3 regions of the Streptomyces sp. NPDC029526 genome follow, and region 2 is predicted to be linked to each of the others. Evidence: riboswitches for the same ligand, from Rfam matches in the RefSeq annotation. Region 2 holds a riboswitch; each other region holds the start of a gene.
What was found. A riboswitch is a leader RNA that binds a small molecule or an ion and turns the genes downstream of it on or off. The one in region 2 is predicted to bind cobalamin.

Region 1 (8,297 bases), on a different contig from region 2:
GTCTCCCTCGTCGTCGTCCGCCTGCTCGGCGGCCTGCGCGCCTGGCAGGACGGCCTCGACCTGCTGCTCGCCGACGGCCGCCCCGTCGTCGTCCTCACCGGCGAACAGGCCCCCGACGCCCAGCTGATGGCCGCCTCCACGGTCCCCGTCGGCATCGCCGCCGAGGCGCACGCCTACCTCGCCCACGGCGGCCCCGCCAACCTGGAACAGCTGGCCCGGTTCCTGTCCGACACGGTCCTGCTCACCGGCCACGGCTTCGATCCGCCCGCGCCCGCCCCCACCTGGGGCCCCCTGGAGCGCACCTCCCGCGGCGGGAACGGACCCGTCGTGGCCGTGCTCTACTACCGCGCCCACCACATGAGCGGCAACACCGCCTTCGTCGAGGCGCTGTGCTCGGCCGTCGAGGACGCGGGCGGACGCGCCCTGCCGCTGTACGTGGCCTCCCTGCGCGCCCCCGAACCCGAGCTGATCGACGCGCTCGGGGCCGCCGACGCGATCGTCACCACCGTCCTCGCGGCCGGCGGCACCCGGCCCGCGGAAGCCTCCGCGGGCGGCGACGACGAGTCCTGGGACGCGGGCGCCCTCGCCGCCCTGGACGTGCCCATCCTCCAGGCGCTGTGCCTGACCGGCTCCCGCACCGCCTGGGAGGACAACGACGAGGGCGTCTCCCCGCTGGACGCCGCGAGCCAGATCGCCGTGCCCGAGTTCGACGGCCGCCTGATCACCGTGCCGTTCTCCTTCAAGGAGATCGACGCCGACGGCCTGCCCGCCTACGTCGCCGACCCCGAACGGGCCGCCCGCGTCGCCGGCATCGCCGTCCGCCACGCCCGCCTGCGGCACGTCCCCGCCGCCCGCAAGCGCCTCGCCCTGGTCCTCTCCGCCTACCCGACCAAGCACTCCCGCATCGGCAACGCCGTCGGCCTGGACACCCCCGCCAGCGCGGTCGCCCTGCTGCGCCGGCTGCGCGAGGAGGGCTACGACTTCGGCGACGGCGCCGACGTGCCCGGCCTGGCCTCCGGCGACGGCGACGAACTGATCCGCGCCCTGATCGAGGCCGGCGGCCACGACCAGGAGTGGCTCACCGAGGAGCAGCTCGCCCGCAACCCGGTGCGCATCCCGGCCGCCGACTACCGCCGCTGGTACGCCACCCTCCCCGAGGACCTGCGCACCTCCGTCGAACGGCACTGGGGCCCGCCGCCCGGCGAGATGTTCGTCGACCGCAGCCGGAACCCGGAGGGCGACATCGTCCTGGCCGCCCTCCGCTTCGGCAACCTGCTGATCCTCATCCAGCCCCCGCGCGGCTTCGGCGAGAACCCCATCGCCATCTACCACGACCCCGATCTGCCGCCCTCCCACCACTACCTGGCCGCCTACCGCTGGATCGCCGCCCCCGCCGACGACGGCGGCTTCGGCGCCGACGCGATGATCCACCTCGGCAAGCACGGCAACCTGGAGTGGCTGCCCGGCAAGAACGCCGGCCTGTCCGCCGCCTGCGGCCCCGACGCCGCCCTCGGCGACCTCCCCCTGATCTACCCGTTCCTGGTCAACGACCCCGGCGAGGGCACCCAGGCCAAGCGCCGCGTCCACGCCACCCTCGTCGACCACCTCGTCCCGCCGATGGCCCGCGCCGACTCCTACGGCGACATCGCCCGCCTGGAACAACTCCTCGACGAGTACGCGCAGATCGCGTCCATGGACCCGGCGAAGTTGCCCGCGATCCGCGCCCAGATCTGGACCCTCATCCAGGCCGCCCGCCTCGACCACGACCTCGGCCTCCAGGACCGCCCCGACGACGACGGCTTCGACGACTTCCTGCTGCACGTCGACGGCTGGCTGTGCGAGGTCAAGGACGCCCAGATCCGCGACGGACTGCACGTCCTCGGCACCCCGCCGGACGGCGCCGACCGCGTCAACCTCGTACTGGCCATTCTGCGCGCCCGCCAGATCTGGGGCGGCACCACCGCCCTGCCCGGCCTGCGTGAAGCCCTCGGCCTCGACGAGTCCGCCGCCACCCGCACCACCGCCGACGCCGCCGAGGAGGAGGCCCGCGCCCTCGTCCAGACCATGGAGGATGCCGGCTGGGACCCCGCCGCCGTCCCCGCCGACCGCGGTGAACAGGTCCGCGCGATCCTGGAGTTCGCCGCCCGCGAGGTCGTGCCCCGCCTCGCCGCCACCACCGCCGAACTCGACCACGCCGTGCACGCCCTGAACGGCGGCTTCGTCCCGGCCGGCCCCTCCGGCTCCCCGCTGCGCGGTCTGGTCAACGTGCTGCCGACCGGCCGCAACTTCTACTCCGTCGACCCCAAGGCCGTCCCCTCCCGGCTCGCCTGGGAGACCGGCCAGGCCCTCGCCGACAGCCTCCTCGAGCGCTACCGCGCCGACCACGGCGACTGGCCCAACTCCGTCGGCCTGTCCCTGTGGGGCACCAGCGCCATGCGCACCGCCGGCGACGACGTCGCCGAGGCGCTCGCCCTGCTCGGCGTCCGCCCCGTCTGGGACGAGGCGTCCCGCCGCGTCACCGGCCTCGAAGCCGTCCCGTACGAGGAACTGGGCCGCCCGCGCATCGACGTCACCCTGCGCATCTCCGGCTTCTTCCGCGACGCCTTCCCGCACACCATCGGCCTGCTCGACGACGCGGTCCGCCTGGCGGCCGGACTGGACGAACCGGCCCACGTCAACCACGTCCGCGCCCACGTCCAGCAGGACCTGGCCGACCACGGCGACGAACGGCGCGCCACCACCCGCATCTTCGGCTCCCGCCCCGGCACCTACGGCGCCGGCCTGCTCCAGCTCATCGACTCCCGCGACTGGCGCACCGACGCCGACCTCGCGGAGGTCTACACCGTCTGGGGCGGCTACGCCTACGGCCGGGAACTCGACGGCCGCCCCGCCCGGGGCGAGATGGAGACCGCGTACCGGCGGATCGCCGTCGCCGCCAAGAACACCGACACCCGCGAACACGACATCGCCGACTCCGACGACTACTTCCAGTACCACGGCGGCATGGTCGCCACCGTCCGCGCCCTGCGCGGCACCGCCCCCGAGGCGTACATCGGCGACTCCACCCGCCCCGAGACGGTCCGCACCCGCACCCTGGTCGAGGAGACCTCCCGGGTCTTCCGCGCCCGGGTCGTCAACCCCAAGTGGATCGAGGCGATGCGCCGCCACGGCTACAAGGGCGCCTTCGAACTCGCCGCCACCGTCGACTACCTCTTCGGCTACGACGCCACCACCGGCGTCCTCGCCGACTGGATGTACGACAAGCTCACCGAGGCGTACGTCCTGGACCCCGCCAACCGGGAGTTCCTCCAGCAGGCCAACCCGTGGGCCCTGCACGGCATCGCGGAGCGGCTGCTGGAGGCCGAGTCGCGCGGTATGTGGGAGAAGCCGGACCCGGAGGTGCTCCAGCAGCTGCGGCAGGTGTTCCTGGAGACGGAGGGCGACCTGGAGGGCGAGGACTGAGTCGCCGGTCTCGCTCGTGCCGGTGCGGGAACCGCCCCGCGGTCCCCGCACCGGCCCGCCCGGGTCAGCGGCTCCCCGGGGCCGACGCGCCGGCGGCCGTCCGCCCCGGCAGGAACGTCACGTGCGGCGCCCCCGTCTCCGGGTGCGCGCCGACCTCCGCCGCGACCCCGTACACCTCGGCCAGCAGCCGGGGGGTGAGGACCTCGGCGGGTGTACCGGCGGCGGCCACCGTCCCCTCGTGCAGCACGTAGAGCCGGTCGCAGAAGTACGCGGCCAGGTTCAGGTCGTGCAGCGCCAGCAGCACCGTCGCGGACAGCCGGCGCAGGGCGCCCAGGATGTCCAACTGGTGCCGCACGTCCAGGTGGTTGGTGGGTTCGTCCAGCACGAGCAGGGCGGGCCGCTGGGCGAGGGCACGGGCGATGAGCACCCGCTGCCGCTCACCGCCGGACAACCGGTCGAAGGAGCGGTCCGCCAGGTGAGCCGCGTCGACCGCGGCGAGGGCGTCACCGATCAGCGCCGCGTCCTCGGCCGTGTCCCCGTCGAGGAACCGCTTGTGCGGAGTACGGCCCATCGCGACCACCTCACGCACCGTCAGCTCGAAGTCGGCGCCCCCGTCCTGCACCACCGCCGCGACAGTCCGCGCCAGCTGCCGCACCGGCACCGACCAGGCGTCGGCCCCGTCGACCGTCACCCGGCCCGAATCGGGCCGCAGCACCCGGTACACGGCGCGCAGCAACGTCGACTTGCCGCTGCCGTTCGGCCCGACCAGCCCGATGGTCTCGCCCGCGCGGGCGGACAGGGACACCTCCCGCACCAGGCGTCGCGCACCCGCCGAGAGGGACACGCCCTCGACGGACAGCCCGACGGCGGAGCGGCCCGAGAGGCCGCCGGCACCGTGAGCCTTCACGCGAGCCCCCCTTCCGTGCCACGCCGGGCGTCACGGCGCATCAGCCACAGGAAGAACGGCCCCCCGCACAGCGCCGTCAGCACGCCGACGGGGATCTCCATGGGCGCCGCCACGACACGTGCGCCGATGTCGGCCCAGATCAGGAACACCGCCCCGCCGAGGGCGGCCGTCGGCAGCACCCGGCGGTGGTCGGACCCCACGAACAACCGCACGATGTGCGGCATCATCAGGCCGACGAAGCCGATCGGCCCGGCCGCCGCGACCAGTACCCCGGTGACCAGGGACACCAGGACGAACAGGCGGGCCCGGAAACGCGCCACGTCCAGTCCCATGGTGGTCGCCGCCTCCTCACCCGCCAGCAGCAGGTTCAGGTTCCGGGCCTGCGCCAGCAGCACGCCGATGCCCACCGCCAGCCCCAGCCCGGGCAGCCACAGCGCGTCCCAGCCGACCCCGCCGAGACCGCCGAGCGTCCAGGCGAGCACCGCGCGGGCCTCGTTGCCCCGGTCCGTGGTCAGCAGCAGCAGGTTCAGCACCGCCGTGAGCACGGCCGCGACCGCCACCCCGGCCAGCACCAGCCGGGCCGACGTGATCCGGCCGCCCGCGCGGGCGGTGGCGTACACCACCAGCAGCGCCCCCAGCGCCCCGGCGAACGCGGCGGCCGGCAACGACACCGGCCCGAACACGCTCACCCCGAACACGATCACCGAGACCGCGCCCAGCGACGCCCCCGACGACACGCCCAGCAGGTACGGCTCGGCGAGCGGGTTGCGCAGCAGCGCCTGCAGCGCGGTGCCGACGACGGCCAGCCCGGCCCCGGTCACCGCGCCGAGCAGCACCCGCGGCGCCCGCACGTCCAGCACGATCGTCTCGCGCGCCCGGGACCAGCCGGGATCGCTCCACTCCACGCCCCACGCGTGCGTGACGATGCCCCACACCTGCCCCGGCGGCACCCGCACCGACCCGATCGCCAGCCCGGCCGTCGCGGACGCCACCAGCAGCACCGCGAGGACGAACAGCACCGGCCCGAGGCGGACGCGCCGCGGGCCGGCCGCCTTCCGCGGGGGAGCAGTCACCAGGGTGCCGGCGCCGCTCACCGGAAGCTCTCGGGGTGCAGCCCGCGCGCCAGGTCACCCACCGCGTACGCCGACCGGACGCCGACCAGGGTCGCGGTCAACGGCAGCACCACGAACCGCTTGTTCCGGATCGCCGGCACGTCCTTCAGGGCGGGCTGCGCCAGCAGGAACCTCTTCTTCTCCTCGACGCTCCCGGCGCCCGCGTAGTCGTACACCGCGATCACCTCGGGGCGGCGCTCGACGACCTGCTCCCAGGACACGTCACCGAAGACGTCGTCGAGGTCGGCGAACACGTTCTCCCCGCCCGCCAGCCGGATCAGCTCCGTGCCCAGGCTCTTGCCGCCCGCGGTGAACGGGGCCTTGTCCCCGCTGTCGTACACGAACACCGGCACCCGACGCTCGCCCTCGACGGCCTTCACCGCCTTCCCGACCCGGCCCCGCAGGTCGGCGACCAGCGCGTCCGCCCGCTCGGACACCCCGAAGATCCGGCCGACGGTGCGGATCTCGTCGTAGGTGTCGTCCATCGTCACCCGCTTCTTGCCGCAGTACTCGCGGTTGAGGTGGGTGTCGATCCCGGCGTCCGCGAACGCCTTCCGGGAGCGCCCCTGCTTCTCGTCGAAGGCGCTGCCGTACCCGCCGTAGACGAGGTCGGGCTCCGCGTCGAGCACCTTCTCGAAGGACGGTTCCCGCTCGGCCAGTTCAGGGACCGCCTCGAAGTCCGCCTTCAGCTCCGGCAGCACCTCGGAGTCCGGGAACGCCGTCCCGACCATCCGGTCCTTCAGGCCGAGGGCCAGCATCAGCTCCGCCGGGTGCTGGTGGATGGTGACCACACGCTCCGGGGGCCGCTCGTACGTCGTGGTCACACCGCAGTTGTCGACGGTGACCGGAAAGCCCTCCGGGGCCGGCGCCCCGGCCTTCGCGTCACCCGCGGAGCCGCTGCCGGAGGCACCGCAGCCGGCGCTCAGCAGCACCGCCGAGAGGACCAGGGCGACCGCGGCCCGGGCGCGGGGGGAGCGGGGTGCCGTGCGTGAGCGGTGCGGGGGGTGCGGCCGGCGGGGCGGCCGGCCGGGGTGGTGCCTGCGCTGTGTGCGGGCAGGGGAGAACAAGGGGGACACGTGAGCCTCCTGGAGTCCGCGCTCCTCGGGACGGGCCCGCGACAGGCCAGTGTCCTGACTCCCGGATCGCTGTTCCCCCCTCGCCTTCCCGCGCGGCGCGCAGTGGCATGCAGCAGGGGTGCACTCCCCGGTCACAGTGGCGGGACCGTGCCGGATTCACACCGGCTTCCTGTCTCCCGTCGCGGCGATGACCCGTTGATCCTACTGGCTCCGCCGTGCCGCCCGCTCTCGGCGGTGACGGGGGAGCGCGGGGCGGCGGAAGCCGGTTTCCCCACGCGCTCCCGCCGGCCGGCCGGCGGTCCTCACCCGCCGTCGATCCGCTCCAGCAGCGCCCGCGCCTCGACGGTGCGCCGGTGGTCCGGGCCGAAGGAGGACAGGCAGGCAGCGTGTGCCGCTGCGGCCCTCCGACGGGCGTCGTCGGCTCGGCCCATACCCAACAGGGCGTTGGCGACGACCAGTTCGACGGCGCCGGTGTCCGGGAGACGCTGATGCGCGGGCAGGGCCCGGTACAGCGTGTCGGCGGTCCGCGCCTCGGCGAGGGCGTCGTCGTGGCGGGCCTGACCGTTGAGACTGCGCGCCAGGCCGAGCCGCAGGACCAGGGCCTGCCGGTCACGTTCCCGGTGGGCGGCCAGGGCCTCGCGGGCGACCGCTTCGGCCTCCTGGTGGCGCCCCTGCGCGTTGAGGGCGAAGGCCAGCCCGTTGCGGGCCGCCGCGGCCAGGCGGGACATCTCCGGTCCCGTTCCCCGGTCCGCGGCCTCCGCGACCGCCGCGCACTCCGCCTCGCACTCGGCGTGCCGGCCGAGGGAGGTCATCTGCTGGGCGCGGTCCGAGCGCAACTTCAGGGTCAGCCAGTGGTCGGCGCCGAAAGTCCGCTGGAACGCGGTCAGCGCCTCGTCGTAGGTGGCGAGCGCGTCGGCGTGGTTGCCCTGTGCGCCCGCGGCCAGGGCGGCGATGTTCAGCGCCACGGCCGCGTACTCGTCGTCGCGCCCCCGGGCCACGGCGCGCGCCCCGGCCTCCGCCTCGGCGTAACGACCGGCCTCGTACAGGGCCTTGGCCTCGGCCACGGGCGTGCCCGTCATCTTCTCGTCGTCGCTTCGGCGGCGTGCGCGGAACCATCTCATGACGGGCGAGAATACGGGTGCGCTCGACGTCCTCTCCGGCGCGTGCCCCGACCGGGACCCGTCCTCGCTGCCGGGGCAGGCCCGGATCCGGCCATGCGCGGGGCCGGGGTCGGCCCTCGGGCGGTCACCACGGGTCCCCGGGGCGCGGGGGTGGAGGGGCCGCCAGTGGTCGGTGAAGACGGTGGTGATCAGGTCGAGGAGCGTGGCCTCGTCCGTCGGAAGGGCCCGGACGTGCTGGGGCCCGCCGGCGCTCGGTGGCGACGACGGTCACGTCCGTGGTGGTCATGCGGTGCGCTCCCTGGTGTTCAGGACGCAGTCGCCGCAGGTGCCCGCGCCGGGGACGCGGTAGTAGAGGCAGCAGTTGTGGCGGTGGAAGGTGAGGGTGTGCGGGCGGCCGGTGTGCAGGGTTCCCGCGCCGGCGAGGGGTGGTCGGTCCAGCAGGGCGCGGACCAGGGGGAGGACGGGGTGGGGTGCGTCGGGTGCGCTGGCGGTTAGGACCCGTGCGGCGCCGACGAGGGCGGAGGCCGCGTTGCCGCGCAGGGTGTGCGGGGACACGCCGTGGACGCGCCGGACGGTGTCGGCCAGCGGGACCAGATTCTGCTCGACGACGGTGCGGTGC
Region 2 (16,049 bases):
GGTCGGGGCGGCCGTCGGGGCGCTCGCCCTGAGCGCGGCCGGCACGGCCCTGGTCAGCCGGCGGCTGCTGCGCCAGACCCACGGACTGGGTCCGGTGGAGATGACCCGGATGTACGACCACCACGACGCGGTGCTGCATGCGGTGCGGGAGGGCGTGCTGATCACGGACGGTGACGGGGCGCTGGTGCTGGCCAACGACGAGGCGCGGCGGCTGCTGGACCTGCCGCCGGACGCAGAGCGGCGGGAGGTCGGCGAGCTGGGCCTGGAGCCGGGGCTGCTGGAGATGCTGACCTCGGACCGCACGGCCACCGACGAGGTGCACCAGGCGGGCGGGCGTCTGCTGGCGGTCAACAAGCGCCGCACCACGCCCGCGCCCGTCAGCGGGCGCGCCGGGAGCGTGGTGACGCTCCGCGACACCACCGAGCTGCGGACGCTGTCGGGCCGGGCGGAGGTGGCGCGCGAGCGGCTGACGCTGCTCTACGACGCGGGGGCGCGCATCGGCTCCACCCTGGATCTGCGCAACACCGCGCAGGAGCTCGCCGACGTGGCGGTGCCGCGGTTCGCCTTCGTGGTCACGGTCGAGCTGAGCGAGGCGGTGCTGCGCGGCGAGGAGCCGTCCGGGACGTCCACGGGCCTGCGGCGGGTGGCCGTGAGCGGGGTCGCGTCCGACAGGCCACTGGTGCCGGTGGGCGGGCAGGTCAGCTTCCCGCCCGGTACGCCGCAGGCACGGAGTGTGGAGAGCGGCCGGGCGGTGCTGGAGAAGGACCTCACCGCCGCCGAGGAGTGGCGGGAGCACGCCCCGGACGAGGCGGCGAACGTCCTGGCGAACGGCGGGGGCTCGCTGATCACGGTGCCGTTGCGGGCCCGCGGCGGGCTGCTGGGGGTGGTGGACTTCTGGCGGTCGCGGTGGGAGGAGCCGTTCGACGAGGGCGACACGGCGTTCGCGGAGGAGCTGGCCGCGTGGGCGTCGGTGGCGCTCGACAACGCCCGCCGGTACACCCGCGAGCACACGATGGCGGTCACGCTCCAGCAGAGCCTGCTGCCCCGGGACCTGCCCGAGCTGAGCGCACTGGACGTGGCGCACCGCTACCTGCCCGCGCAGGCCGGGGTGGGCGGTGACTGGTTCGACGTGATCGAGCTGTCCGGCGCCCGGGTCGCGCTGGTGGTCGGTGACGTGGTGGGGCACGGGCTGCACGCGGCGGCCACCATGGGCCGGCTGCGCACGGCCGTGCACAACTTCGCGACGCTGGATCTGGCGCCGGACGAGCTGCTGGCCCGGCTGGACGACCTGGTGGCGCGCATGGACCGGGAGCAGGCGGGACGGGACGACGAGACGCTGATCGGGGCGACCTGCCTGTACGTGGTCTACGACCCGGCCTCCGGCGCGTGCACCATGGCCCGGGCCGGGCATCCGCCGCCCGCGCTGGTCCACCCGGACGGCACCACCACGTTCGTCGACCTGCCGGCCGGTCCCCCGCTGGGCCTGGGCGGGCTGCCCTTCGAGTCGGCCGAGATCCGCGTGCCCGAGGCCAGTCAGCTGGTGCTCTACACCGACGGGCTCGTCGAGAAGCGGGGCCGGGACATCGACGTGGGCCTGGCGCTCCTGCAGGGTGCGCTGTCCCGGCCCGGGCGGGCGCCGGAGGAGACCTGCCGGGCCGTGCTGGAGGCGCTGCCGCCGGACCGGGCCACCGACGACGTGGCGCTGCTGGTGGCCCGGACCCGGGTGCTGGACGCGGACCGGGTGGCCGACTGGGACGTGCCGAGGGAGCCGTCGGCGGTGTCCCGGGTCCGCGCGGAGGTCGCCCGGCAGCTGGAGGCGTGGGGGCTGGCGGAGGTGGGGTTCGCCACCGAGCTGATCCTCAGCGAGCTGGTCACCAACGCGATCCGCTACGGCACCTCGCCGATCCACGTCCGGCTGCTCCGGGACCGCCATCTGATCTGCGAGGTGTCCGACGGCAGCAGCACCTCGCCGCACCTGCGGTACGCGTCGGCCACGGACGAGGGCGGACGGGGCCTGTTCCTGGTCGCCCGGTACGCGGAGCGCTGGGGCACCCGGTACACGCCCGGCGGGAAGGTCATCTGGACCGAGCAGCTGCTGGACGGCGGCAGCGAGCCCGGCGAGCCGGTGAGCGACGACGACCTGCTGGCGCAGTGGGCCGACGTGACGCTGTGAACCCGGCGGCGGGGAGCAGGCGATCTCCCTGATCCGGGCGCCCCCGCCGGACGCCCTGCCCGGCGTCCCCGCCTCGGGACTGCTCCCCCGGGTGCCGGCGCCTCCGGTCGTCCCGCCCGGGCGGCCCGCCTCCCGGTCTTCCCGCCTCGACACCTCCGCGCCTCCCGGCCGTCCCACCCCGGCGCCCCGGCGGCGGGAGCCGTCCCGCCCGGGTGCCGCTACTTCGTGAGGACCGCCCCGGCCCCCGCCGCCGACGGGGCGGTCACGGTGTCCCAGTGCACCGTGCGGTCGCACCAGCGGTCGAGGAGGATCTGGTCGTGGCCCACGGCGAGCAGGGCGGCGCCGGTCGCCGCGCGGTAGTCCTCGACGACGGCCACCAGCGCGGCCGTGGTGGAGGCGTCCAGCATCGCGGTCATCTCGTCGCAGATGAGCAGGCGCGGCTTCAGTACCAGCGCGCGGGCGAGGCAGGCGCGCTGGAGCTGGCCGTCGCTGACCTCGTGGGGGCGGCGGGTGAGCAGGTCGGGGGTGAGGCCGACCGTCCCGGCGAGTTCGGGGACCCGGGCGGGGATCTCCTCGCGGCGGCCGGTGGCGCGCAGCGGTTCGGCGATCAGGTCGGTCAGGCGCAGCCGGGGGTCGGCGGAGAGCCGGGGCTGCTGGAAGACGACGCCGAAGGCGGTGCGGGCGGCGCGCGGGGCGCGGTGGCGCCAGTGCCGTACGGGGGTGCCGTCGAGGAGGACGGTCCCGGCGTCCGGGCGGTGCAGCAGGGCGGCGACCCGGGCGAGGGTGGACTTGCCGCAGCCGCTGGGGCCGAGCAGGCCGACGGATTCGCCCGCGGCGACGGTGAGGGAGGCGCCCCGGACGGCGGGGGCGCGGCGGTCGTAGCCGGCGGTGACGGTGCGCAGTTCAAGCACGGGCGTCCTCCGGGGTGCGGGCCGGGACCGGGTGGTGGCAGGCGACGGACGCGGTCAGGACCGGGACGGTGGCGCAGGCCGGGGTGGCGCGGTCGCAGCGGGGGGCGAAGGCGCAGCCGTCGGGGAGGCTGCCGAGTTCGGGGGGCAGGCCGGGGATGGGGGTGAAGGCGCGCTCGGGGAGGGCGTCCAGCAGCCCGCGGCTGTAGGGGTGGCGGGGGCCGGGTGCGCCGAAGAAGGTGTCCGCCGGGGTGAGTTCGACGATGCGTCCCGCGTACATGACGGCGACCCGGTCGGCGATGCGGGCGGCGGCGGCCAGGTCGTGGGTGATCATCAGCAGGGCGCGGCCCTGTTCGGCGTCGACGTGGCGGCGCAGTTCGTCGACGGTGCGCTCGACCAGGTCGCGGTCGAGGCCGGTGGTGGGTTCGTCGGCGAGGAGCAGGGGCGCGTCGCCGATCAGGGCGAGGGCGGTGGCGGCGCGCTGGGCGAGGCCGCCGGAGAGTTCGTGCGGGTAGCGGTCGAGGTGGTCGGCGGGGAACGCGGCGCGGGCGGCTGCCTGTTCGGCGGCCTCGCGCAGGGCGTCCCGGCCGCGGACGCCGGTGAGTTCGGCGACCGTCTCCTCCACCTGGGCGCGGATGGTGCGGACGGGGGTGAGGTGGGCGGCGGGGCTCTGCGGGACGAGGCCGATGCGGCGGCCGCGGACGCTGCCGGCCAGGGTGGCTTCGTCGGCGGTGAGCAGGTCGAGGTCGCCGAGGCGGGCGTGGCCGGCGGTGCGCGCGTTGGCGGGGAGCAGGCCGAGGAGGGCGGAGGCGAGGACGGACTTGCCGCAGCCGCTCTCGCCGACCAGGGCGAGGCATTCGCCGGGGGTGACGTCGAAGTGGGCGTCGGTGACGGCGGGGACCTGACGCCCGCCGGGCATCAGGAAGCGCACGGTCAGGCCGCGGACGGACAGCACGGGGGGTGACGCGGTCACAGCGTGAGCTCCGATCGGCGGCGGGGGTTGATCCGTTCCCGCCAGACTCCGGCGAGCCCGGCGATGGCGAGGGTGGGGATGATCAGGAAGAGGCCGGGGAACAGGGTGGGCCACCACTGTCCGGCGAGCAGCGAGCCGCGGGCGCCCTGGATGAGGGTGCCGAGGCTGGCGGTGTGCGGGGGCAGGCCGAGGCCGAGGAAGGACAGGGCGCTCTCGTGCCACATGGCGTGCGGGACCATCAGGACGGCGGCGAGTCCGGCCTGGGGCAGGACGCCGGGCAGCAGGTGGCGCAGGGCGACCCGCCACCGGGAGGCGCCGCCGGAGACGGCCGCGTCGATGTAGGGGCGGGAGCGCAGGGACAGCACCTCGGCGCGCACGATGCGGGCCGTGGACAGCCAGTGGGTGAGGGCGACGGAGATCACCACGGGCCAGACGCCGGGCCGGAACATGGCCACGATGAAGATGCCGAGCAGCAGGTGCGGCACGGAGGCGATGGCATCGACGACGCGCATCACCAGCCGGTCGACCCAGCCGCCTAGGGCGCCGGCGGTGGCGCCGACGGCGGTGCCGATGACGGTGGCGGTGAGCGCGGCGACCAGGCCGACGAGCAGGGAGACGCGCAGGCCGTAGACGCAGCGCAGCAGGAGGTCGCGGCCGACGTCGTCGGTGCCGAAGGGGTGGGACCAGCTGGGCGGTAGGAGTTTCGCGGAGAGGTCGACGGCCTGCTGGTCGAGCTGGGCCAGCGGCGGGACGAGCAGTACCGCGAGGACGGTCAGGGCGACCAGCGTGGCGGAGACGCGCAGCCGGAGGGTGTGGGTGGAGCGGCGGGCGGTGCCGCGCCCGCGCGGGGCGGGCCCGGGGAGGGGGGTCTTCTCCAGGGTGGTGTCAGCCATGGGGATCACATCTCATCCAGCTTCACCCTCGGGTCGGTGAGTCCGTACAGCAGGTCGGCGAGCAGGTTTCCGGCGAGGACGGCGGCGGTGGCGAGGGTGGTCAGCGCGGCCAGCAGCGGGAAGTCGACGGCGGTGGCGGCCTCGACGGTGGCGGCGGCGATGCCGGGCCAGCTGAAGACGGTCTCCACCAGCAGGGCGCCGGTGATGAGTTCGGGGACGCGGGAGCCGATCAGGGTGAGGACGGGCAGCAGGCCGGAGCGCAGGGCGTGGCCGAGCAGGACGGTGCGTTCGGCGAGGCCGCGGGCGCGGGCGCCGCGCACGGGGTCCTCGGCGAGGGCGTCGCCGACGCCTTGGCGGACGTAGAGCGTGAACCAGGGCAGCTGGGAGACGGCGAGGACGCCGGCGGGCAGCACGAGGTGGGTGGCGAGCTGTCCGGCGGTGACGTGGTCGCTGCCGGTGTCGGTGAGGCCGCCGGCCGGCAGGACGTCCAGTTTCAGGGCGAACAGCCAGATGGCGAGCAGGGCGATCCAGAAGACCGGGGCGGCCTCCAGGGAGTACGACACGGAGGTGATCGCCCGGTCGACGAGCGAGCCGGGGCGGCGGGCGGCCAGCACGCCGAGCAGGGTGCCGAGCAGGACGGCGACCACGAAGGCGACGGCGCACAACAGCGTCGACCACAGCAGCCGTTCGCCGATGACCTCGGCGACCGGCTGGCGCATCACGGTGGACTGGCCGAGGTCGCCGGTGACGGCGGAGGTCAGCCAGTCCCACCAGCGGGCGGTGAGGGGGCGGTCGACGCCCAGGTTCTCGCGCAGCCGGTCCAGGGTCTCCTGGTCGGCGCCGAGGGCGGCGGTGCCCGCGTACGCCTTCACGGGGTCGAAGGGGGAGGCGGCGGCGAGGGCGAACGCGCCGAAGGTGACGACGAGGAGCACGGGCACGGCGAACAGGGCCCGCCGTGCCACGAGCCGTCCCATCGCCGCCCAGGGCAGGGTGCTCACTTCTTCGGCTTCCAGTCCTCGACGTTCCACCAGGGGCCGCTGGCGAAGCCGTGCTCGTGCGGTTCGGTCTGGGTGGTCAGGCCGTCCCAGTCGTCGTCGAGGACGTAGAGGTGGTCGATGTGGGTGAGGAAGGTGTAGCCGGGGTTCTTCACGAGGGCGCGCTGGAGGTCGTCGTAGGCGGCCTCGCGCTCGGCCTGGACGCGGGTGCGGCGGCCCGCGTCGAGGGCCTTGTCCACGGCCGGGTCGTCGTAGCGGGCCATGTTGTTGAAGCCGTCGCCTGCCAGGGAGGAGTGCAGGAGGGTGTACAGGCCGAAGTCGGGGTCGCCGACGCTGCCGAAGCCGGCGAGGACGGCGTCCCGCTTCATGCGGGGCTCGATGACCTCCCAGGTCCCGCTCTCGACGGTGACGTCGATGCCGGCCTGCTTGGCGTCGGAGGCGTAGGCGAGGGCGTGGTCCTGGCGGACCTTGTCGCCGGAGGGGTAGTAGAGGGTGAACGCGGCGCGGCGGCCGTCCTTGGCGCGGATGCCGTCCTTGCCGGGCTTCCAGCCGGCGTCGTCGAGGATCTTCTTGGCGCGGTCGAGGTCGCGGGGGCGCTCGACGTCCTCGGCGAACCAGGAGTCGTCGACGGGGAGGGGGCCGTAGGCGGGCCGGCCGGCGCCGTCGAGGATCTTGTCGACCATGGCCTTGCGGTCGACGGAGAGGTCCAGGGCCCGGCGGATGGCGGTGTCGCGGGTGACGGGGTGCTCGGTGGGGAGGGTGACCGCGCGGAAGTCGTAGGAGGTGGCCCGGTACGTCCTGCGGTCGTCGTCCTTCTCGAAGGTGGCGGCGAGGTTGGGCGGCAGGGTGGCGCCGTCGAGGTCGCCGGAGCGCAGCCGGGTGGCGCGGACGTCGTCGTCGGCGATGACCGCCATGGTGAGCTTCTTCACCTTGGGGGCGCCGCCCCAGTAGTCCGGGTTGGCCTTGAAGGTAAGCTTCTCGCCCTTGCGCCAGTCGGTGAGGACGTACGGTCCGGTGCCGATCGGCCGGGTGTTGAAGGAGCCGGTGTTGGGGTCCTGCTTTCCGGCCACGTGCTCGGGGACGATGGGCAGCACGGTGCGGGAGGCGAAGGCCGCGTAGGGGTAGTCGAGGGTGAAGACGACCTTGTGGTCGCCGTCGGCCCGGACCTCCTTGATGGCGTCCAGTTCGCTCTTCGCGGTGTTGTTGGTCTTGTCGTCGAGCACCGTGCGGTAGGTGTAGACGACGTCCTCGCTGGTCAGCGGCTCGCCGTCGCTGAACTTCACGTCGTCGCGGAGGGTGAAGGTGTAGGTGCGGCCGTCGTCGGCGACCTCGGGGAGGTCCTTGGCGAGGGCGGGCCGGAGGTTCATCTCCGCGTCGCGGGCCAGCAGCCCGTCGAAGATCTTGGAGTTGCCGTCCTTGCCGTAGCCGAGCAGCGGGTTCAGGGTGTCCGGCTCGGAGGGGACCCCGATCACCACGGCGTCGGCGGCTGCACCGCCGTCCGCACCGCCGCTGCCCGGTGCCGAGCAGGCGGCGACCGTGCCCGCCATCACCGCGGCGACGGCGGCGCTCCGTACGCGTCGGGTCGTCATCGAACCTCACACTCCAGTTGACCGATCATCGTTGTTGCATATTAGTTGCAGCAAGGGGCTACCCGATACCGGCTCCCCCCAGTCCCCGCGCACCCCCTCACTCCGGGGCGCGCGGCGTCCGTGCAGCCCGGGCGCCGTGCGTGCGCCCCCTGTGACCGCTTGTCACCGGACGGGAACGGGCACTACTGTCGCCACGCCTTGGTGACGGGAAATCCGGTGCGACACCGGTGCGGCCCTCGCCACTGTGATCGGGAAGTCCTGCTCCTGCCCCCACGGGCGGCCACTGGGTCCTTCGGGACCCGGGAAGGCGGAGCACGGGCGGTGGTACCCGTCAGCCAGGAGACCGGCCAAGGCGCGTCAACCATCCACGAGGTGCTGGAGAGGGTCTGCTGAGCCATGCACATAGCCGAGGGTTTTCTGCCACCGGCGCACGCGGTCGCCTGGGGTGCCGCGTCGGCGCCGTTCGTCGTCCACGGAGCCCGGTCGCTCGTCCGTGAGGTCAGGAACCATCCCGAGAGCACCCTGCTCCTGGGCGCCTCCGGAGCGTTCACGTTCGTGCTGTCCGCGCTGAAACTGCCGTCGGTGACCGGCAGTTGCTCCCACCCCACGGGGACGGGACTCGGCGCCATCCTGTTCCGGCCGCCGGTCATGGCGGTCCTGGGCACCATCACCCTGCTGTTCCAGGCGCTGCTGCTCGCCCACGGCGGCCTGACCACGCTCGGCGCCAACGTCTTCTCGATGGCGGTCGTCGGACCGTGGGCCGGGTACGGCGTCTACCGGCTGCTGCGCCGCGCGGACGTGCCGCTGATGGGCGCGGTGTTCGCCGCCGCGTTCACCGCCGACCTGTCGACGTACTGCGTGACCAGCGTGCAGCTGGCGCTCGCCTTCCCCGACCCGGGCAGCGGCTTCGCCGGCGCGCTCGGCACGTTCGGCGCCGTCTTCGCCGTCACCCAGATCCCGCTGGCGGTCAGCGAGGGACTGCTCACCGTGCTGGTGATGCGCCTGCTGGTGCGCTCCAGCCGGGGCGAGCTGACCCGGCTCGGCGTGCTGGTGACGCGGGCCGGGCGCGGGACGGCGGACGCCGCGGACCCGTCCCACCCGTCCGGCGCGTCCGGCACTTCGGGCGCTTCTGGCGCTTCTGGTGCTCCCGGCGCCTCCGGTACGACCTCCGGGGCGGTGACCCGATGAGCCGGAACGCCAGGATCAACACGCTGCTGCTGCTCGCCGTCGTCGTGCTCGCGGTGATCCCGCTGGTGTTCGGGCTCGGCGACCACAAGGAGGAGCCCTTCGCCGGTGCGGACGCCGAGGCGGAGACGGCGATCACCGAGATCGCCCCGGACTACGAACCGTGGTTCTCGCCGCTGTACGAACCCCCGTCCGGAGAGGTCGAGTCGGCCCTGTTCGCCCTCCAGGCGGCGATCGGCGCGGGCGTCCTCGCGTACTACTTCGGGTTGCGGCGGGGCCGCCGGCAGGGCGAGGAGCGGGCGTCGGCCTCCACTGCCACAGGGGCGGACGCGGGGGTCACGGCAGCCGGTCCGGGCGCGCGGGCGGACGCGGTCCCCGGCCCCGGGGACGACGCCGGCGAGCGGCGGGTCTGATCCCGGGTGCTCCCGATCGACGCGGCGGCGCACAGCAGTCACTGGCGCCGCCGCCATCCCGTGGACAAGGCGGTACTGGGGCTCGGGCTCACCGTGCTCGCGGTCTCGCTGCCGCCCTGGCCGGGCGCGGCCCTGGTGCTGGTGACCGCCGTCGCCCTGCTGCTGGGCCCGGCCCGGGTGCCCGGCCGCCGGCTGTGGCGCGCCTACCGGGTGCCGCTGGCCTTCTGCGTCACCGGGGCGCTCCCGCTCCTGGTGCAGGTGGGCGGTCCCGGAGGGTTCCTCTCCCCCGCGGCCCACGGCCCGCAGCGGGCCGCGGAGGTGCTGCTGCGGACCTCCGCCGCCTCCCTCGGCGTGCTGCTGTTCGCGTTCACCACCCCGATGTCCGACCTGCTGCCCCGCCTGGTCCGGGCCGGGGTGCCGGCGCCGCTCGTCGACGTGGCGCTGGTGACGTACCGCATGAGCTTCCTGCTGCTCGACGCCGTCCGCCGGGTCCGTGAGGCGCAGGCCGCCCGGCTCGGGCACACCACCCGGGCCGCGACCTGGCGCTCGCTGGGCGGGCTCGGCGCCACCGCCTTCGTGCGCTCCTTCGACCGGGCGGCGCGCCTCCAGGCCGGGCTGGCCGGGCGCGGCTACGACGGCACCCTGCGGGTACTGGTGCCCGAGGTGCGCGTCTCGGTGCCCTTCACGACCGCGAGCCTGGCCCTACTGGCGACCCTCGCGGCCCTGGCACTCGTCCTGGAAGGGCCGTTGTCGTGAGCGAGTGCGAACTGGTGGCCCTGCGGGGCGCGTCCTTCGCCTACGAGGACGGTCCGGCCGTGCTCAGCGGCCTGGACTTCGCGGTCCGCGAGGGGCGTGCGCTGGCCCTGCTGGGGCGCAACGGCAGTGGCAAGACCACCCTGATGCGTCTGCTCAGCGGCGGACTGCGCCCGCACACCGGGGAGTTGACGGTCCATGGGCAGCCGGTGCGGTACGACCGGGCCGGGCTGACGCGGCTGCGGACGGCGGTGCAGCTGGTGGTGCAGGACCCCGACGACCAGTTGTTCGCCGCGTCCGTCGGCCAGGACGTGTCGTTCGGGCCGCTGAACCTCGGGCTGCCCGACGCCGAGGTGCGGCACCGGGTCACCGAGGCGCTGGCCGCGCTGGACATCACCGCCCTGGCCGACCGGCCGACCCACCTGCTCTCCTACGGGCAGCGCAAACGGGCGGCGATCGCGGGGGCGGTGGCCATGCGGCCCCGGGTGCTGATCCTCGACGAGCCCACGGCCGGCCTGGACCCCGACGGGCAGGAACGCCTGCTCACCACGCTCGACGGGCTGCGCGCGGGCGGCACCACGGTGGTGATGGCCACCCACGACGTGGACCTGGCGCTGCGCTGGGCCGACGACGCGGCGCTGCTCACGCCGTCGGGGGTGCGCACCGGCCCGGTCGCCGGCCTGCTGGCCCGTACGGACCTGCTCGCCGCGGCCGGTCTGCGGCTGCCGTGGGGCGTGGCGGCCGGCCATGTCCTGCGGACCCGGGGCCTGCTGGGCGACGCGTCCGCGGGGCCGCGGACGGCGGAGGAGCTTCTCGCCCTCGCCGCCGACGGGGGCGTGGCGGACGAGGAGGCGATCCGTGGGGTGCGCGGGGCGCCGGACACGCCGGATGCGCCAGACGCGCCGAGTGGTCCGGATGCGGCCGGAGGCCGCCGGGGGCCGGGGGCCCCGGGACGGTGAGCCGAGGGCCCGTTCCCCCGGTGGTGCGCGGTGGGGGGAACGGGCCCTCGGAGAAGGGACTTCGGCGGCGGGCCCTCGGCGGCCTTCCGGGGGACGGCCTACGGGCGGGCGCCCGCCGACGGGCGTCCTGCGGACGGCGCGAGGTCTAGAGCGCCGAGCGGAAGGCGGGCAGGTAGCCGCTGGACTGGCCGACGGCCTTCGGGTGGTAGGAGTTGGTGACCGGCAGGGTCACGCTGTGCAGCCAGGCGTCGCCGGAGCAGAGCTCGTGTCCGGTGAACTCGTCGACCACGCTGGAGTAGGTGAACCCGGCGTTGGCGGCCCGCTTGGCGATGACGCCGTTCAGGACGTCGGCCGCGTTGTTGATGGCGCCGCGCTCGGTCTCGGTGAGGCCGGCGATGCAGGTGCCGGACAGCTTGTAGAAGCGGGGGTAGCCGAGGACCACGATGTGCGCCTGCGGGGAGCGGGCGCGGATGCCGTTGTAGAGCGAGTCCAGCTTGCCGGGCAGGGAGTTCTGCATCTGGCCGACGGCGGTGTTGACGCGGCTGACACAGGTGGCCTCGCTCTGCAGCACGCAGGCCTGCATGACGTCCGCGAAGCCGATGTCGTTGCCGCCCGCCGAGACGCTGACGAGGGTGGTGGAGGAGGTCAGCGCACCCAGTTGCCCGCTGGAGACGCTGGAGGTCGTCGCACCCGAACAGGCGACGAAGCGGAAGGAGGCCGGGGAGTTGGCGTTCGCCCACAGCTGCGGGTACGCCTTGGTGCTCCGCTTGCAGTCACCGCTTTCGGAGGTGTAGCTGCCGGCGCCGACGCCGGAGGAGTAGGAGTCGCCGAGGGCGACGTAGTGCTGTCCGGCCGCCGAGGCGGGTTGCGCCAGGCCGAGGACGGTGGCGGCACCCAGCAGGAGGGTCGCCAGAGAAGCCGCGAGGGAACGCACTGACACGTGTATCCACCCTTCACACGCGTTACTTGCACCGGTAGTTGAGGGAGCAAGCACGGTTGTAGCAGGCCGGGATACCGCGCGGTAACCGTCGCGCTGGAAGTCATCCGGAATGCCCCGAATACTGAGGTGCTCACATCAACTACGCGCGTGGATAAACCTCTGACGTGGGGTCTTGTCGTGAAGGTCCGACGGGACTTGGAGCGGTGCGGTTACCCCCGGCGCCGCGCACCGGGGAAACCGCCGGCCGGCCACCGTCCCGCCCCCCGGCCGGGACGGTGGCCGACGTCCCCTCGCTCCCCTCGCCCCGCTCAGCCCACCTCCGCCCGTCCGGCCCCGTTGGGGGGCGCGGTGAACGGGGGCGCCGGCGGCGCGGGGTGCGTCGGCGGGCCGGCGAGGAGGCGGCGCGGGTCGGCAGCCCGGGTGATGGCGGTCTCGACGGCGGCGATCCGCTCCCCCAGCACCGCCAGGGCGGCGATGGCGCGGGTGAGCGCGTCGTCGTCCGGGCCGCCCAGGGTGCTGGTGCGGACGTGGGCGGCCTTCACCTCGGCCCAGCGGTCCGCCTGCGACGGGGTGAGCGTGCCGCACAGTTCGGCCAGCTTGAGCAGGTTCGCCTCGGCGCCGGTGGTGAGGGTCTGCGCCTCGGCCGTGTAGTGGTCGTGGACCACGGCCGCGAGTTCGGCCTCGTTCATGACCGGCTGGATGCGCTGGGCGATCTTGTTCATGTTGCGGTAGGAGCCCTGGAGCCGGAACGGCGGTTCCGTGCGGGCGTCGTCGGACTGCGCGGCGGAGGCGATGTAGACGGCGTTGACGGCGAGGACGGTGCGGCGGGCGGTGAGCAGGTGGCGCAGCACGGCCAGGACGCGGTCGAGTTCGGTGGGCGCGTAGGGGTGCGCGAGCCGGTCGGGACGGGCCGTGGGGTCGTCCGCGGCCAGCCGGAGCAGCAGGGCGAGGTCGGCGCGGTCGCGGGCGGCGAGCGGGGCGAGCACCGGGTTGGCGGTGAACGCGTTCTCCACGAAACTCGAGGCGAACACCTCCTCCTTGCCGGTGAGGACGTCGCCCAGGTTCCACACGTCGGCGCGGTTGGCGAGCATGTCCGGCACCCGGAACGCCTCCCCCGACTCGGTGTAGGGGTTGCCGGCCATGCACACCGCGAACCGCTTGCCGCGCAGGTCGTAGGTGCGCGGCTCGCCCTGCCAGACGCCCTCCACGCGGCGGGTGGAGTCGCACAACGGGATGAACTTCTGGAGCAGTTCGGGCGAGCAGTGCTGGATGTCGTCGAGGTGGAGGAGCGTGTTGCTGCCGGCGGCCAGCGCGAAGTTGATCTTCTCGATCTCCTGGCGCGCGGTCGCGTCGGGCGCCTCGGCCGGGTCGAGCGAGGTGACGGCGTGGCCGAGGGCCGGGCCGCTCACCTTGACCAGCAGCAGGCCGAGCCGGTGGGCCACGTACTCCATGAGCGTGGTCTTGCCGTAGCCGGGCGGGGACAGAAGCAGCAGCAGGCCGCCGGTGCCGGTGCGGGCGTCCTCGCCGGTGGTGCCGAGCTGTTTGGCGAGGCTGTCGCCGACGAGCGGCAGGTACACCTCGTCGACCAGGCGGTTGCGGACGAACGAGGACATCACGCGCGGGCGGTGGTCGTCCAGCCGCAACCGGGCCCGCTCGGCGGTCACCAGCTCGGTGCGGTGGCGCTGGAAGGCGCGGAAGGCGGGCACGTCCTGCTCCCGGAACCGCCGGGTGCGGGCGAGGAACTCGTCGACGCGCAGGCCGAGTCGGCGGTCGGTGATGCGGGGATGGGTGCCGAGCAGACCCTCCACGGTGGTGGTCAGGGGCGCGTCGGAGACGTGGCGCGGCAGGTCCGGGCACAGCTCGGCGGCCACCGCTTCGGCGAGGTCGCCGGGGGTGACGTCGGCACCGGTGGCCGTGGCGTAGGCCGTCAGCCACGCCTCGACCAGGCGGCGGCGCGCGGACAGGTCCGCCAGGGCGGGCAGGTCCTCCTGGTACGCGGCGGGGGCCGCCTCGCGGAAGCGGTCGAGCAGGGTGTGCACCCGGGCGGCGAGGACGAACCCCTCGGGGGCGGTGGTGAGTTCCTCCAGGAGGTAGGCGGCCGAGGCACCGGCGGGGACGGTCGCGTCGCCGTGCCAGGCGGCGACCGCCCGCTCGGTCTCCGCCCGGAGGTCGTCGAGGGCGGGGGTGGGGCCGAAGGCGTCGGCCGCGCGGGCCAGGGAGCGCGCCCGGCGGGTGAGGACGGACCGCTGCTCCGGGGTGGTGCCGTGGGCCCAGTACAGCAGGGCGGCGGCGCGGGCGGCGGGCTCGTGGCGCAGGGTGCCGGCGGTGCCGTGCAGGCGCAGGGCGGCGGTGAGGATCGCGGTGGCGTCCTGGTCGTGGACCCCGCGCTCGTACCCCTCGTCGTACGCCTCCTCGGCGGCCCGGCGGACCAGGGCGCCGAGGTCGTCGGCGGCGTTCAGCGCGTCGGGGCCGTGGTCGTGGAGCAGGCGGGCGGCGAGGTGTTCGGCGCGGTAGACCTCGGGCGACTCGGACGGCAGGTGCCGGTTCCAGTAGGGGCGGGCCGCGAGGATCGCGGGGTCGTCGACGGGGGCCCGGTAGTCGGTGCCGGTGAGGGCGAAGGCGAGGCCGTCGCCCTGCGGGACGAGGGTGAGTTCGGGGCTCCGGCCGGTGACGGCGAAGCGGTGTCCGCCCAGGCGGACGGCCCGGCCGCCGTCCGCGTAGAGGTCGGTGCGGTCGCGCAGCGCCCGGTCCGCCTCCTGGCGGGCGGTGCGGATGCGGCCGTCGAGTTCCTCCGCCCGGACGCGGTCGCCGAGTGCGCGCAGTTCGTCGGCGGTGCGGCGGACCTTGACGATCAGCGGGTCGGAGGCGAAGTAGGTGCTGACGGCGTCGGCGTCGGCGAGGGCCGCGGAGCGGCGGGCGACGGCCTCCAGGGCGCGCTCGGCGGCGGTGGCGAGCTGCTCGGCGCGGTGGGCGCGGGCGTCGGTGAGGCTCTGCCGGCGGGCGGTGAACGCCTCGTGGATCGCGGTGCGCTGGTCCATCAGCTCGCCGAGGACGTCGTCGGACTCCGCGAAGCGGGACTCCAGCACCTCCAGTTGGGCGAGGGCGCGGGCCAGTTGGTCGTCGCACGCCTCGGGGGTGTCGGCCGCGGCCAGCGCGCCGGTGACGGTGCGGCCGAGCAGGGCGAGTTCGGCGGCGAACCCGGCGCGGGTCTCCCGGTCGAGGAGGGCGCGGCGGCGGGTGTCGAGGGTGGCGCGGGCGCGGTTGACGCCGCCGAGAGCCTCGGCGACGCGTTCCAGGACGGCGGTGCGGACGGTGGTGTCGGCGATGTCGAGGGAGCCGACCACCTCGGTGACGGTGCGCAGTCCGTCGGCGAGTTCCTCCAGGCGGGCGGCGACCGGAGCGGCCCCGGCGGCGGTGGTGATCGCCTCCGCGTCGGCGACGAGACGTTCGACGTCGGCGTGGTGGGCGGCGAAGGCGTCCTCGCGGGCGAGGAAGTCGACGGCGCGCCGGCCGAAGGAGGCGAGGTCGGCCTCGGCGCCGGCGGCCAGTTCGTCGATGCGGGCGCGGTCCGCGTACCGCAGGTCCTTCAGGGTGAGCAGGTGGCCCTGGGCGTGCCGGAGTTCGGTGAGTCCGGTGACCCAGGCGGCTGCCTCGCGGGGCTGTTCGCCGCGCAGTCGGCGCACCACGGCGGCGACCCGCCCGGCGGCCTCGTCGAGGGCGTCGGCGGCGTGGCGGGTGAGGGAGCGGACGGTCTCGAACTCGGCGAGGACCTGTTCGGCGGTGCCGCGCATCCGCTCCAGCGGGGAGCGCAGGTCGCCCAGGTCGGCGTCGCCGAGCCAGTGGTGGGCGTCGAGGGTGCGCACGCAGGCGGTGACCAGGGCCTGGTGGACCTCGGTCGTCGGGGTGGTCTCGGCGACGGAGCGGGCCAGGGACAGGCAGTCGGAGATGCCGCGCACCAGGTCGGCGTTGCCGAGCCGGGCGAGCGGGCCGTCGCCGGGCGGCCGGGCGGCGGCGTGGGTGTCGGAGACGTAGGGCGTGTGCCAGACCTGGACGGGGTGGACGCGGGCGGGGTCGTCGCCGTCGGGCCGCAGCAGGGTGAGCGTGCCGTCGTCGGTGAGCGCCCAGCCGTGGCCGGTGAGGGGGGTGGCGACCTCCTCCCGGATGACGTTGTACGACAGCAGCAGGGCGCGGCCCCGGGCGGGGGCGTGGAAGGCGTACAGCACGTCCTCGCCGTTGGGCGAGCGCACCTCGCGTTCGAAGTCCGTGCC
Region 3 (5,136 bases), on a different contig from region 2:
TGACCAGACTTCCCGCCTGCGCATTTCAGCGCCAGCCAGGCTGCCGCGAAGCCACCGACCAGGCGCACGCGCGAGAAATCGTACGGAACTGATGCTGAGTGGATGCTGACTTACCTGACGTCTCATCAAGCATGTCGAGAGTCGACGGCATTGGGCCGGCTCGGGGGTAATTCGATGCCGGCTCGCAGGCGAGTGCGAGAGCGGGACGGGAGAGCCGACCAGCACGCTCCTTTACCACCCTTTCCCCTCTTCGCCATGAGCAAGGCGCGGCAGGGAGCGGGCCGGAAGAAGCGTCAGCGCGTCGACGAGGAGGGCGCCGGTGAGTTTGATGGCCCCGGCGACGGACACCGCGACCAGGACCAGCAGCACGAGGGTGAGCCGGTCGACCCGCACGCCCGAGGACAGGGCGAGTTCACGGTCGTAGAGGAGGAGCGCGATGTCTCTGCGACGCCACCAGAAAAGAGCCGGTACGACGACGGCCAGCACGACGAGCAGCCACAGGTCGGCGGTACCGACCGAGAGGATGGACCCCCAGAGCAGGGAGAAGGCGCCCGCCGCGTTGACGCCGGAGACGGCCAGCACGAGCAGGGCGGCAGCGATCGCCAGACTCATCAGCAGACCCATGGCACCTGACAGACCGTCCGGGGTACGGGCCAGCGGAGCGACTCCGGCGCCGGCGAGCGCGCAGGCCACCAGCGCACACAGCATGGGATCGAGCCCGGTCAGCAGAGCAACGGCGATGCCCAGGAGTGCGACATGCATCATCGCGAACCGCACCGGCATGATGTCGAGGCCGACGATGACGACACCGATCACCGGCAGTCCGACCGCGGCCACCAGCAGGGCGACACCCGCCCGTTGAACGGGCACGAGCTGCAGGAGCTGACCGACGTCGGCCGCGGCCAGGACGCTCACCGGACCTCCCGCAGACGTCCCGCGGCCATCTCCAGCACCCGGTCGCAGCGCTCGGCCAGAGCCCGGTCGTGGGTGACGACCACGACGGTCACCGGCAAGGAGAGCAGGACGTCGGCCGCCTCCTCCTGACCGGAGAAGTCGAGGGCGGCGGTGGGCTCGTCGGCGAGCAGGACGCCCGCCCCGGCCGCCACACAGCCGACCGCCCGCGCCAGGTACATACGCTGAAGCTGACCACCGGACAGAGTGTGCAACGGCCGGTCGGCGAGATGCCCGACCCCGAGCTTGTCGGCCGCCTCCGCCGCCTCGGCACGCGCACCGCCGCTGGCCAGCAACTCGCTTGCCAGCAAGGGAAAACGTCCGGTCGCCGGCTTCTGCGGGATCCACGCGCACGCCCGTCGCCGCCACGCCCACTCGGCAGCACTCCCGGTGTCCCGGCCACCCACCAGGATCCGGCCCGCGACATGCCGGTGCAGCCCCAGAACAGCACGCAGCAACGTGGTCTTGCCCGACCCGTTGGTACCGGTCAGCGCCACCCGTTGCCCGCGCACGACGTCGGGATCGACGTCGCGCACGGCCTCGACCCGGCCGTGCCGGCACACGACGCCCGACATCCGGACATCCAGCCCTTCCATGCCACCTCCCTGCCTCCTCACAGCAGTCGGACGGGAGAGGCGGACGGTTCCCGGGCGGGGCGAAGGATCCGCGACGGCAGCGGACTTGGCTTCCCGGACGGGCCGCGGCGCGTTCGGCCCGCGATGGCGGGGCTCGGGAATTGCGGCGCCATGGGCGCCGGACGGTGCTGGTCGAGAAGACGATCACGAGCAGGACGTCATACAACCGCTGCGGTCGGGGGTTCGGCAGACCTGGCCCGCGCCGCAGTGGCCTTTGTCCCCTTCGGCCGACGCCTGGGGACTCGCATGGCCGAACCAGCGCCGGAGAAGCCACTGGGAGCGGCGGCCACCTGGAGGGGGCGCGCCTCGGCCCGGCGGGCACCGCCGACGGGCAGGTCGGACCACATGGGTAAGGCTGTGGTAACTTCCGGACGCCAGTCGAACTCGTGGGCGTGTCCGTACACGTGCACGGGTCAGGGAATCCGGTGAGAGTCCGGAACTGACGCGCAGCGGTGAGGGTGACGGGCGGGGCAGCAGAGCCACTGGACGACGGTCACGGCCGGGTCCGGGAAGGCGTCCCGCCGGGGTGATCCCGAGTCCGAAGACCTGCTGGCGACCGATCGTCCGCACGGACCCCGCGTATGGGTCCCGACGCCTAGGAAGCCGCAACCGTGCACTTGTCACGTCCCGCCTGTTGTTCCGTCCTGCTCCTGACCGGGGCACTGCTGCTCACCGCGTGCGGTTCCGGCTCCGACTCCGGCTCGTCCCCGAAGTCCGGCGGCTCGGATGCAGGAGCCGTCACGTTCGACAACTGTGGGCAGAAGGTGACGGTCGAGGCTCCGCCGAAGAGAGCCGTGTCCCTGAACCAGGGCACCACCGAGATCCTGCTCTCCCTCGGCCTCGCCGACCGCGTGGTGGGAACCGCCACCTGGACCGACCCGGTCATGAAGGGACTGGAGAAGGCCAACGCCAAGGTGCCCCGGCTCGCCGACAACCAGCCGTCGTTCGAACGAGTCCTGGACACCGAACCGGACTTCGTCGCCTCCTCCTTCACCTCCACCCTGAGCAAGGGCGGGGTGGCCTCCCGCGAGAAGTTCGAGGAGCTCGGCGTACCGACGTACCTGTCACCCGCCGACTGCGAGGGCAAGGACAACAGCGGCGACGGCGACGGCTCACGGACCAAGCCCCTGACCATGGAGACGGTCTACCGCGAAGTACGGGAACTGGCCCGGGTCTTCGGCGTGGACGAGCGGGGCGAGAAGCTCGTCGCCCGGCTGAAGAGCCGGGTGACGAAGGCCACGGCGGGGATCCGCGCCGAGGACACCACCGTCCTGTACTGGTTCGCGAACCAGGAGTCCCCCTACATGGCGGGCTGCTGCGGCGCGCCCGGCATCATCACCCACGCGCTCGGCGCGCAGAACGTCTTCGACGACAGCACGCAGGAGTGGCCCCAGATCAACTGGGAGACCGTCGCCGACCGCGATCCCGACGTGCTCGTCATCGGCGACCTCACGCGCAAGTCGCAGACCGCCGAGTCGGCCGCGAAGAAGATCGCGTTCCTGCAGTCGAACCCGGCGACGAAGAACATGAAGGCGGTGAAGGAGAAGCGGTACGTCCTGCTCAGCGGGCAGGCCATGAACCCGACGATCCGTACCGTCGAGGGCGTGGAGAAGGTCGCCGCGGCGCTGCGCGAGTACGGGCTCGCCGGATGAGAACCGCCCTGCGGTCCTCCCCGGTCCGCCCCATGCGGGGTGCCGTCCGGTTGGTGCGCGTCGTCGCCGGCCTGGGCGCCGGGCTGGCGGTGCTCACCGCGTCCGTCGCCGTGGCCATCACCATCGGTCCGGCGGACATCGCGGTGGGCGACGTGTGGTCGGTGATCGCCTCCCACCTGGGCTGGGGTTCGACGGATCTCACGCCGATCCGCGAGGGCATCGTGTGGAACCTGCGGCTGCCTCGCACCCTGCTCGCCGCGGTGTGCGGGGCCGGACTCGCCGTGTGCGGCGCGGTGATGCAGTCCCTGCTGCGCAACCCCCTCGCCGATCCCTTCGTCCTGGGCGTCTCCTCCGGTGCGTCGACCGGCGCCGTCGCCGTGATCGTCCTCGGCGCCGGCGGCGGCGTCCTGACCGTCTCCGGCGGCGCCTTCGTGGGCGCCCTGAGCTCGTTCGCTCTGGTGCTGCTCCTCAGCCACACCCTCGGCGGGACGACCGACCGGGTGGTCCTGTCCGGGGTGGCCGCGATGCAGTTGTTCTCCGCCCTGACCTCGTTCGTCGTGACGACGGCGGCCGACGCGGAGACCACCCGGGGCGTGCTGTTCTGGATGCTCGGCTCGCTCAGCGGGGCCGGCTGGACCGAAGTGGGGCTCTGCGCGGCCGTCCTGGCGCTCGCCCTCGTGCTGTGCCTCGGCTACGCACGCACCCTGGACGCCTTCGCCTTCGGCCAGAACGCCGCGGCCACGCTCGGGGTGTCCGTCGCCCGGACCCGGTTGGTGCTGCTGTGCGTGACCGCGCTGCTGACCGCCGCGCTGGTCAGCTCGGCGGGGGCGATCGGCTTCGTCGGCCTGGTCCTGCCGCACGCCGCCCGCGCCCTCGTCGGCCCGGGGCACGCCAGGCTGCTGCCGGTCACCGCGCTCGCCGGGGCGGTGTTCCTGGTCTGGGCCGACACCCTGGCCCGTACCGTCCTCGACCCCCAGGAGGTGCCGGTGGGCGTGGTCACCTCACTCGTCGGTGTTCCGGCGTTCGTCCTGGTCCTGTACCGCACGAGGAGGATGCGATGACGACCGGCACCGAGCGGCGGGACGACGGTACCCGGCCGCCCGGCCGTGGACAGGCACCCGCCGGGCCGCACACCCTCGCTGCCGACCGCGTGAGCCGCACCCTCGACGGGCGGCTGATCGTCGACGGTGTGAGCCTCACCCCCCGGCCCGGCTCCGTGACCGGGGTGCTCGGCCCCAACGGCTCCGGCAAGTCGACGCTGCTGCGGCTGCTGTCCGGCGTCCTCGCCCCCGCCTCCGGCATCGTCACCCTCGACGGGCGTCCCCTCGGCGCCTGGGGCCGCCGCGCCGTCGCCAGGCGCGTTGCCGTCGTCGAGCAGCACTCCGACACCCTCGTCGAGCTGACCGTTCTCGACGTCGTACGCCTCGGCCGCATCCCGCACCGACGCGCTTGGACCCCCGCCACCGCGGCCGACGAGGAAGCCGTGCGCAGCGCCCTTGAGCGCACCGGCCTCACCGGCCGCGCGGACCAGCCCTGGCACACGCTCTCCGGCGGCGAGCGCCAGCGCGTGCAGATCGCCCGCGCCCTGGCCCAGGAACCGCGCGAGTTGCTCCTGGACGAACCCACCAACCACCTCGACATCCAGCACCAGCTCGACTTGTTGAAGCTGATCGTCGAACTCCCCGTCACCAGCGTCGTCGCCCTGCACGACCTGAACCTGGCGGCCATGTACTGCGACCAGGTCGTCGTCCTCAGGGGCGGCCGGGTGGTCGCTGCCGGAACCCCGGGCGACACATTGACCGAGCCCTTGATCGCCGACGTGTACGGCGTACGCACCGAGGTCACCCGCTCCGGCCCGGGCGACCGGCCGCACATCCGCTTCCTGGGCACGGTGGCAG

Region 1: another riboswitch for cobalamin. It lies ahead of AB0F01_RS16640 (ABC transporter substrate-binding protein); the one in region 2 lies ahead of AB0F01_RS20145 (energy-coupling factor ABC transporter permease).
Region 3: another riboswitch for cobalamin. It lies ahead of AB0F01_RS31180 (ABC transporter substrate-binding protein); the one in region 2 lies ahead of AB0F01_RS20145 (energy-coupling factor ABC transporter permease).

Annotation. Positions count from the first base shown of each region.
Region 1 is NZ_JBEZWE010000006.1:105,909-114,205, reverse strand. It holds gene cobN (cobaltochelatase subunit CobN) at 1-3,462, shown strand, start outside; gene AB0F01_RS16650 (ABC transporter ATP-binding protein) at 3,527-4,369, opposite strand; gene AB0F01_RS16645 (iron ABC transporter permease) at 4,366-5,445, opposite strand; gene AB0F01_RS16640 (ABC transporter substrate-binding protein) at 5,460-6,428, opposite strand; cobalamin riboswitch at 6,584-6,768, opposite strand; gene AB0F01_RS16635 (tetratricopeptide repeat protein) at 6,860-7,678, opposite strand; gene AB0F01_RS16630 ((2Fe-2S)-binding protein) at 7,961-8,297, opposite strand, start outside.
Region 2 is NZ_JBEZWE010000009.1:40,285-56,333, reverse strand. It holds gene AB0F01_RS20175 (SpoIIE family protein phosphatase) at 1-2,173, shown strand, start outside; gene AB0F01_RS20170 (ATP-binding cassette domain-containing protein) at 2,392-3,084, opposite strand; gene AB0F01_RS20165 (ABC transporter ATP-binding protein) at 3,077-4,054, opposite strand; gene AB0F01_RS20160 (ABC transporter permease) at 4,051-4,947, opposite strand; gene AB0F01_RS20155 (ABC transporter permease) at 4,953-5,921, opposite strand; gene AB0F01_RS20150 (ABC transporter substrate-binding protein) at 5,942-7,531, opposite strand; cobalamin riboswitch at 7,714-7,898, shown strand; gene AB0F01_RS20145 (energy-coupling factor ABC transporter permease) at 7,928-8,719, shown strand; gene AB0F01_RS20140 (energy-coupling factor ABC transporter substrate-binding protein) at 8,716-9,129, shown strand; gene cbiQ (cobalt ECF transporter T component CbiQ) at 9,136-9,885, shown strand; gene AB0F01_RS20130 (ATP-binding cassette domain-containing protein) at 9,882-10,841, shown strand; gene AB0F01_RS20125 (SGNH/GDSL hydrolase family protein) at 10,987-11,781, opposite strand; gene AB0F01_RS20120 (DNA repair ATPase) at 12,090-16,049, opposite strand, start outside.
Region 3 is NZ_JBEZWE010000041.1:1,342-6,477, reverse strand. It holds partial or broken gene AB0F01_RS31190 (metal ABC transporter permease) at 262-915, opposite strand; gene AB0F01_RS31185 (ATP-binding cassette domain-containing protein) at 912-1,547, opposite strand; cobalamin riboswitch at 1,962-2,155, shown strand; gene AB0F01_RS31180 (ABC transporter substrate-binding protein) at 2,198-3,238, shown strand; gene AB0F01_RS31175 (iron chelate uptake ABC transporter family permease subunit) at 3,271-4,299, shown strand; gene AB0F01_RS31170 (ABC transporter ATP-binding protein) at 4,296-5,136, shown strand, end outside.